Regions from separate parts of the Neorhizobium sp. T7_12 genome, predicted to be linked through region 1. Evidence: predicted binding sites of a transcription regulator. Region 1 holds the regulator's gene; the other holds the start of a gene.
The links. Region 1 encodes PhoB, which activates phosphate uptake and scavenging genes when phosphate is short. Its sites were predicted from a motif close to TGTCATNNANCTGTCAT; they were not measured.
Positions count from the first base shown of each region.

Region 1 (4,297 bases):
GCCGATCTGCCGGTTGCGGGCGGCCTGCCACAGGATATTTTCCGCCTTGGTGGAATCCAACCGCATGGCTCTCGCAAACCGTCGATGTCGATCCGGAATGTCGCGGCGCATCACAATCCCCGATGGTGTCCATGCATTTACGCACGGAGACGAAGGGTACGGCAAGAGCGCGGCAGGCGCCCTATCTCCCCCCTGGCGGGGGAGAATGGAATTTCAACATCTTAGCTTCAGCTAAGTGTTAGAAATTCCAAGAGAGGGGATCCAACGCCGGTGCCAACAGCAAACCCGCCAGCTTCCATGGCTATGATCCGTCGGCGGCATGAGACGGTCAGGGTAAAGGTGAGCCTCGAGGCCAATGGGGGCGTCAGAAATCGCCCAATGCGTATCCGGCGCCGCGCACGGTCCGGATCACGTTGTCGGACTTGCCAAGGCTGATGACTTTGCGAAGCCGGCCTATATGGACGTCGATCGCGCGCTCATCGACGGTCGTGTCGTCGCCCCACAGGGATGCCTTGAGCTCCGAGCGGGAATAGACCTTGCCTGGGGTGCGCATCAGGAATTCAAGAAGCTTGAACTCCTTCGGCCCGAGCTTGACCTCACGTTTCTGCCGGTGAACCCGATGGGCCTCCCGGTCGAGCGTGAGATCGCCGACCTTGAGCATGTGGTCCAAGAGGGCGGGATTGACGCGCCTCAGCAGGTTTTTCACACGGACGACGAGCTCGACCGGGGAAAATGGCTTCATGAGGCAATCGTCGGCACCCGCCGCAAGGGCGATGAGGTGAAGGCCCTCGCCACCCGACGGCACGAGGAGGATGATCGGAAGGCGCGATAACACAGGGTCGAGACGCACCTCGCGGCAGACCTCGAGACCTCGCACGCCCGGAAGATCCGAACTCATGACCAGGATATCCGGCGGAACGGCTTTCAGGCGATCTGAGATCTCGGCTCCACTTGCCAGCATCGATACGACGAAGCTGTCGGCCACGAGGGCTTTCTGCAATATCAGACGGAACGACTCGTCGTCGTCGACCAACAGGACCCGCGCGCTCATCTCGTGGCCACCAACTATGTTTCCATGGAGTATCCGGCACCGCGGACGGTGCGGATGACATCCTGCATGTTGGAGAAGTTGAGTGCCTTGCGAAGTCTTCCCACATGGACGTCGACCGTACGCTCGTCGACATAGATGTCGTGGCCCCAGACGCCGTCCAGAAGCTGCGAGCGGGAGAAGACCCGCCCTGGCGCTGCCATCAGGAATTCGAGCAGGCGGAATTCGGTCGGGCCAAGGCGCACTTCGCGGCTCTTGCGGTGAACGCGATGGGTTTCCCGATCGAGTTCGATATCGCCGCAGCGGAGAACGCTGGAGAGCACCTCGGGCCGGGCCCGGCGCAGCATGGCCTTGACGCGGGCCATCAGTTCCGGCGTCGAGAAGGGTTTTACCACATAGTCGTCGGCGCCGGTGGCGAGGCCGCGAACACGTTCGCTCTCCTCGCCGCGGGCCGTCAGCATGATGATCGGCAGGCGCTCGGTTTCCGGGCGCATGCGCAGCCGGCGGCAGAGTTCGATGCCGGAAACGCCTGGCAGCATCCAGTCCAGGATCAGAAGGTCGGGTACCCGCTCCTGAAGCCGAATTTCGGCTTCGTCGCCCCGCAAAACGGTATCGACCTCATAACCCTCGGCTTCCAGATTGTAACGAAGAAGCACGCTCAGCGCTTCTTCGTCTTCTACGACAGCGATTTTCGGCAGCATTCTTGGCCTGCTCCGTCAGTTCTATTCAGTGATCGCGCCGAGCGTGTTCGACGAGTCGTCCTTCGGACGATCGCCTTCCGGCTGGGCGCCCGTCGTCATGTAGTAGATGGTCTCGGCGATATTGGTGGCGTGGTCGCCGATACGCTCGATGTTCTTGGCGCAGAACAGAAGATGCGTGCAGGTGGTGATGTTGCGCGGATCCTCCATCATGTAGGTGAGGAGTTCGCGGAACAGCGAGGTGTACATCGCGTCGATTTCCTCGTCGCGGCTGCGGATCGCCTCGGCCTTTTCCGCCGAACGCGTCGCGTAGACGTCGAGGACGTCCTTGAGCTGCACGAGGGCGAGATCGGAGAGATGTTCGAGGCCGCGGGCGAGCTTGCGCGGAACGCCGGTGCCCTGAACCGCGATGACGCGCTTGGCGGTGTTCTTGCCAAGGTCGCCGACGCGCTCGAGATCGGAGGCGATGCGCAGCGAACCGACGATCTCGCGAAGGTCGGCTGCAACCGGCTGGCGGCGGGCGATCGTGATGATCGCCTTGTCGCCGATCTCGCGCTCGGCGTGATCGAGGATCACGTCGTCGGAGATGACCTTCTGCGCGAGTGCGGCGTCGGAATTGACCAGCGCCCGCACGGCGTCCGAGCACATCTGCTCGGCGAGGCCGCCCATTTCGGAAATGCGGCGGCTCAGGTATTTCAGTTCGTCGTCATAAGCCGACAGGATATGGGTCGATGCCATCTTCTAGTCCTCAAAATTGATTTTCAGGCGGCACAATCGGCTGGATCAGCCGAAGCGGCCCATGATGTAATCCTGGGTGCGCTGATCGTCGGGATTGGTGAACATCTTGTCGGTGTCGTTCTCCTCGACGAGCTGGCCGAGATGGAACATGGCGGTACGCTGCGACACGCGGGCAGCCTGCTGCATCGAGTGCGTCACGATCACGATCGTGTAGTTGGCACGCAGTTCATGGATGAGTTCTTCGACCTTGGCGGTCGCGATCGGGTCGAGAGCCGAACAGGGTTCGTCCATGAGGATGACTTCCGGCGACACGGCGATCGCACGGGCGATGCACAGACGCTGCTGCTGGCCGCCGGAGAGGCCCGTGCCGGATTCGTGCAGGCGATCCTTGACTTCGCCCCAGAGGCCGGCGCGCTGCAGGCTCGCCTCGACGATCTGGTCCATGTCGGCCTTGTTCTTGGAAAGGCCGTGGATGCGCGGACCGTAGGAAATGTTCTCGTAGATGGTCTTCGGGAACGGGTTCGGCTTCTGGAACACCATGCCGACGCGGGCGCGAAGTTCCACGACGTCGATGTTATTGTCGTAGATATCGTCCGTGTCGAGGGTGATCTTGCCGGTGACGCGGCAATTCTCGATCGTGTCGTTCATGCGGTTGAGGCAGCGCAGGAAGGTGGACTTGCCGCAGCCGGAAGGACCGATGAGAGCCGTCACAGTGTTTTCGCGAACGTTGAGGTTCACGTCGAAAAGCGCACGCTTTTCGCCGTAGTAAACCGAAACGTCCTTGCCGATCATCTTGTGGGAAGCATCGCTCATCTTTTGGTCCAGCGCCTTTTCTACTGCCGATTCTGACATCATATTCATTGTCATACTCCTTCTACCAGCGCCGCTCGAAGCGACGCCGCAAGAGAATTGCGCCAACATTCATTAGGATGAGGAACAGGAGCAGGATGATGATTGCTCCCGAGGTACGCTCGACGAACGCGCGCTCCGCTTCGTTCGCCCACATGTAGATCTGGACCGGCAGCGCCGTCGACGGGTCGAGCGGCGTGGTCGGATAGTTGGCGACGAAGGCCACCATGCCGATCAGCAGCAGCGGCGCGGTTTCGCCAAGTGCGTGGGCCAGGCCGATGATGGTGCCCGTCAGGATGCCCGGCATGGCAAGCGGCAGGACATGGTGGAAGATCGTCTGCATCTTCGATGCGCCGAGCCCGAGGGCGGCCGCCCGGATCGATGGCGGCACGGCCTTCAGTGCCGCGCGGGTCGCGATGATGATCGTCGGCAGCGTCATGAGGGTGAGCACCAGACCGCCGACGAAGGAGGCGGAACGCGGCAGGCCCATGAAGTTAACGAAGACCGCCAGACCGAGAAGACCGTAGACGATCGAGGGAACGGCCGCGAGATTGTTGATATTCACCTCGATCAGGTCGGTGAACTTGTTCTTTGGGGCGAACTCCTCGAGATAGATCGAGGCGGCGACGCCGATCGGCAGCGCCAGGACAAGCACGATCAGCATCATGTAGAACGAGCCGATGAGCGCGACGCCGACGCCGGCCGCTTCCGGACGGCTCGATGCGCCGTTGACGAAAATGCCGCTGTTGAAATGCTTGGCAAGCGCTCCGCTGTCGGAGAGCTGCGTCATCCAGCCGAGCTGCTGGTCGTTGATCTTGCGGTTCTCCTGGCCGACGTTGAGGTCGATCTGGCCCTTGTAGGCCGAGTCGATATCGCCGGAAGCGAGCAGTCTTACCGTCTGCGTCGTTCCGATGATCGCCGGATTGGCGACCACCAGGTCACGCAGCTGAACGCGGACGCCATC
Region 1 covers NZ_PVBK01000002.1:188,414-192,710, reverse strand. The annotation lists gene C5J26_RS06890 (endonuclease domain-containing protein) at 1-111, opposite strand, end outside; gene C5J26_RS06885 (winged helix-turn-helix domain-containing protein) at 365-1,051, opposite strand; gene phoB (phosphate regulon transcriptional regulator PhoB) at 1,066-1,749, opposite strand; gene phoU (phosphate signaling complex protein PhoU) at 1,771-2,484, opposite strand; gene pstB (phosphate ABC transporter ATP-binding protein PstB) at 2,530-3,345, opposite strand; gene pstA (phosphate ABC transporter permease PstA) at 3,359-4,297, opposite strand, start outside.

Region 2 (4,297 bases), on a different contig from region 1:
CGACGATGGACCGGCGCAAGGTGATCGCCACCAAGGCGGCCGTACAGGTCGCCTCGCATGCCACGAAAGTGGTATTCTACTGGAATGCGGCCTCGGAACTGCCGACCACCGAGTGGATTGCGGTGCTGGTCGCGGCGCCGATCGCGATCCTCGGGGCGCGGGCCGGCAACGACATATTGCAGAAGATGACCGACCAGAATTTCCGCGCCTGGACGCGCTGGATCGTCACCGGCGTGGGTGCCGTTTATTTTACTCAAGGCCTGCTCAAACTGATTTGACCTCGGCGCGTTTTTCGCCAAGTTTGGCACCCGACGAAACGCATTCGGAAACCGATCAAATATCCGGTCTTCACCCCTTCGTGACTTTCTCTTGAGGGCGCCCGGTGGTTACTTTCCGCCATCCCGTGCGTTAGGCCCTTGATCGCCGCGAGCAATCGTGGATAACAGTTACCCTGATAAAAAGGTCCGCCACCCATGCCCTTTCGTTTTCGCTCCGTACTCCTTGTTGCGGGCCTGTTTTATGCGGGCACTGCATTTGCAGGAGAGGTCAGGGCGCCGAAGGGCGTGATCGAACTTTTTACCTCCCAAGGCTGCTCCTCCTGCCCGCCGGCCGATGCGGCTCTGGGTGAGTTGGTGGCGCAGGGAGACATGGTCGTACTTTCCTACCACGTCGATTACTGGAACTATCTCGGCTGGACCGACACGCTGAGCTCCAGGGAAAATACCGAGCGGCAATATGGTTATGCCAAGACGCTGGGGCGGAGCGGCGTCTATACCCCGCAGGCTGTCATCAATGGCCGCGATCACGTCAAGGGCACCGACCTCACGATCATCAACGACAAGGTGAAGGCACTCGGCCAAACGGGCAAGGGGCTCGACGTCCCGGTCACCGCGGCGATGCGTGGCGACGAAATCGAGATCGAGATCGGCGACGGCAAGGGCCAGGCGGACGTCGTCGTCGCCTATTTCACGAAACGCCAGCTGGTGGATGTCACCAAGGGTGAAAACAGCGGCAAGACGATGGAATATTGGCACGCCGTCTACGACGTGCAGTCGGTCGGCACCTGGAACGGCCAGAGCATGAAGCTGACCCTGCCCGGCAAGCTGATGGGGAAGTCGAAGAAGGATGGTTGCGCGATCTTGCTGCAGACTTCCGGCCAAGGCGGCGAGCCAGCGGCAATTCTCGGCGCCACCGTGCTGATGGCAGGCCGCAAAAAATACTGACCGCGCGTGCGGTCTCTGGCCTGCCGTATTGTGCGTGAAACTGTTGTTGGCGGCCCGATCCAATAACATTGGGGGGCTGGGGGTAAGGGTCAATGCACCAGACCGGGCCATATGGCGCTGAAAACGGCGCCAACCAACGATGCCAATCTCGCTTCGAAATCGGGCACTCTTTTGTTCGAAATGGGGCAAGAATAAAATCGTGACGGTTCGTTCCGGGCGAATTGCCGGGGTTGATTTTTACGGCCTCTCGGGCACACTGTCACATCTCTGACATTTGACGATTTGGGAGTCTTGATGACAGATCAGCCGGATTTGCCGGGGAGCCAGAGACCCCGGGACGCAGCCGTCGTCGTCGATCTCAGTGAATATCGGCAGAACCGCGATCCCGCGCCGGTCACCTTCCACCGGCGCGAACTCGATGCAATCTTGAGGATTTACGGCCGAATGGTCGGCGAGGGGGAGTGGAAGGACTACGCGATCGACCACCTCAAGGACCGGGCCGTGTTCTCCGTCTTCAAACGCTCCGGCGAAAGCCCGCTCTTCCGGATAGAGAAAAACCCGAAGCTCGCCGGCAAGCAGGGCGCCTACTCCGTGATGAACACCCATGGCATGATCATGAAGCGCGGCCATGAGCTGCCGCAGGTGCTCAAGGTGTTCGACAAGGTGCTGAAACTCATCGACTGAGGCGGCGCTCTATTCGGTAAACAGCGAGCCGGGATAGACGCCGGGATCCGGATCGGTTTCATTGCCTTCGCCGAGCGAGACCTGCATCAGCACCGTATCCTGCCACTTTCCGTGCTTGAAGCCGGTGCCCTTCAGGGTGCCCGTCAGTTCGAAGCCGAGGCCGCGATGGAGCGCCACGGAGGCGGGGCTTGCACCGCCGATCACGGCGACCATCTGGCGGAAACCGAGCGCCTCGCAGCGCACCAGCAGTTCCTTGAGTAGCGCCTTGCCCACGCCCTTGCCGCGCGCTTCCGGCGCCAGGTAGATCGAGTCCTCGACCAGCCAGCGATAGGCGGGACGGGTCCGGAAGGCCGAGGCGTAGGCATAACCGAGCAGGGTGCCATCTTCCTGTTCCGCTGCGATATAGGGGTAACCCTTGGTCCGGATCGCCTCGAAGCGGGCCGTCATCTCCGCCTGATCGGGGGCCAGGATCTCATAGCTTGCGGTGCCGTTCAGCACGCTGTCGCGATAGATCTCGGTGATGGCGGGAAGATCGGCGGGGGAGGCGTCGCGGAGATGGAATGTCATTGAGATTTCAGGCCGTTGAAAGGGACTGCCAAGCCTATGCCGAGGCGCGAGGCCGGGCAATAAAAAAGGCGGCCCGGAGGCCGCCTTTTCCTATTCGAATTCCTCGAGATCAGTTGTTCCGGTTGCCCAGGAACTGGAGGAGGAACGTGAAGAGGTTGATGAAGTCGAGGTAGAGGGTCAGAGCGCCCATGATGGCCTTGCGGCCAGCAACCGCGACGTCGTCGCCGTCAAAGTACATTTCCTTGATCTTCTGCGTATCGTAGGCGGTGAGGCCTGCGAAGATCAGCACGCCGATCGCGGAGATCGCGAAGCCGAGTGCGGAAGACGCCAGGAAAATGTTGACGATCGAGGCGATGATCAGGCCGAACAGGCCCATGATCAGGAACGAGCCCATGCCCGACAGGCTTCTCTTCGTCGTGTAGCCGTAAAGCGACAGGGCGCCGAAGGAGGCAGCCGTGATGAAGAACGTCTGCACGATGCTTTGCGACGTGTAGATCAGGAAGATCGACGACAGCGAAAGACCCATCAGGGCCGCGTAGCCCCAGAAAGTGGCCTGTGCCGCGCCGACGCTCATCTTATGAACGCGGAAGCTCAGGAAGAACACCACCGCGAGCGGCGCGAGCATGACGACCCAGCGAAGCGGCGAACCGTAGATCGCAGCGCCGAGGCTGGTCAGCAGGATGCCGTTCGGAAGCCGGGCGACAGCTGCAGCTGCATCCGTCGTCGTTGCGAGGGCCGAGATACCATAGGCGGCGATACCGGTGATAGCCAAGCCGACAGCCATCAGGTTGTAGACCTTGAGCATGTAGGCGCGCAGGCCTTCATCGATCATCGCGCCGGACCGGGCGCGACCCTGCGCCGCCCGGGTCTGGTAGTTGTTAAAGTCAGCCATTGTTTCCTCTTTAAGCTCCGGAATTATTCACGGTGTCGGGCCCCCTTTTTTACGGACCCAGGCGCCGCTGCGGAGCTCCAGCAAGCCTGCGCATAAATATGATGCGAGATCGTTTCACATACAAGAGGTGTGACAAGCGAAAAACGCAAGCTATCGGGGCTCTTTAGCAACCTATGGGACGCTCTGACGGGAATTTGATCAGAGAGTTAACGAGAAATACTACCTGTGGTCGAATTAGAGCTCGCGCAGCACCGGCGCGGCCTTCTGCCCTAATATGCGCCATGTGCCGGCGAGGCCTATTCCGACGGTCAAAACCAGAGAAACGGCGAGCGTCAGCACTGCAATGTCGGGCAGGAAGACCGACTGGAGCCGCATGATCCGGCTCACCACGAACCATGCGGAGAGGCCGCCGGCGAGAAGCGCGAAGAGCGCCGTCGCCGTTCCGAGGATCATGTATTCGTAGCTGAAGGCGCGCATCAGCATGCTGCGCGTGCCGCCGAGCGTCTTCAGGATGACGGCGTCATGGGTGCGTGCGCGGTTGCCGGCCGCAAGCGCACCGGCAAGCACCAGCACGGAGGCGATCAGCGCAACGGCCGCCGCGGCCCGGATCGCGGCCGCGAGCTGGCCGACGAGTTGGTCAACGATATCGATCGCGTCCTTGACTCGGACGCTGGTGATGGTCGGATAGGCGTTGGTGACCGCACGCAGGATCGAAGCTTCCTGCTGGGCGGTGGCCTTGGGATCGCTGAGCGTCGCGAGCCAGGCATGCGGTGCGCCGCGGAAGGTATTGGGCGAAAAGACCATTACGAAGTTGATCGAGAGAGATTCCCACTGAACCTTGCGGAAATTGGCGATGCGGGCGGTGATATTGCGGCCGAGCACGTTGACGGTGACGGTGTCGCCGATCTTCAGGCCGAGTTCGCCGGCCTCT
Region 2 covers NZ_PVBK01000019.1:9,435-13,731, forward strand. The annotation lists gene C5J26_RS26820 (sulfite exporter TauE/SafE family protein) at 1-278, shown strand, start outside; gene C5J26_RS26825 (thioredoxin family protein) at 474-1,223, shown strand; gene C5J26_RS26830 (DUF2794 domain-containing protein) at 1,518-1,907, shown strand; gene C5J26_RS26835 (GNAT family N-acetyltransferase) at 1,917-2,474, opposite strand; gene C5J26_RS26840 (Bax inhibitor-1/YccA family protein) at 2,584-3,366, opposite strand; gene C5J26_RS26845 (ABC transporter permease) at 3,601-4,297, opposite strand, start outside.
Region 2: a site for PhoB is predicted at 1,481-1,497, ahead of C5J26_RS26830 (DUF2794 domain-containing protein). Genes of this name have one in related genera too.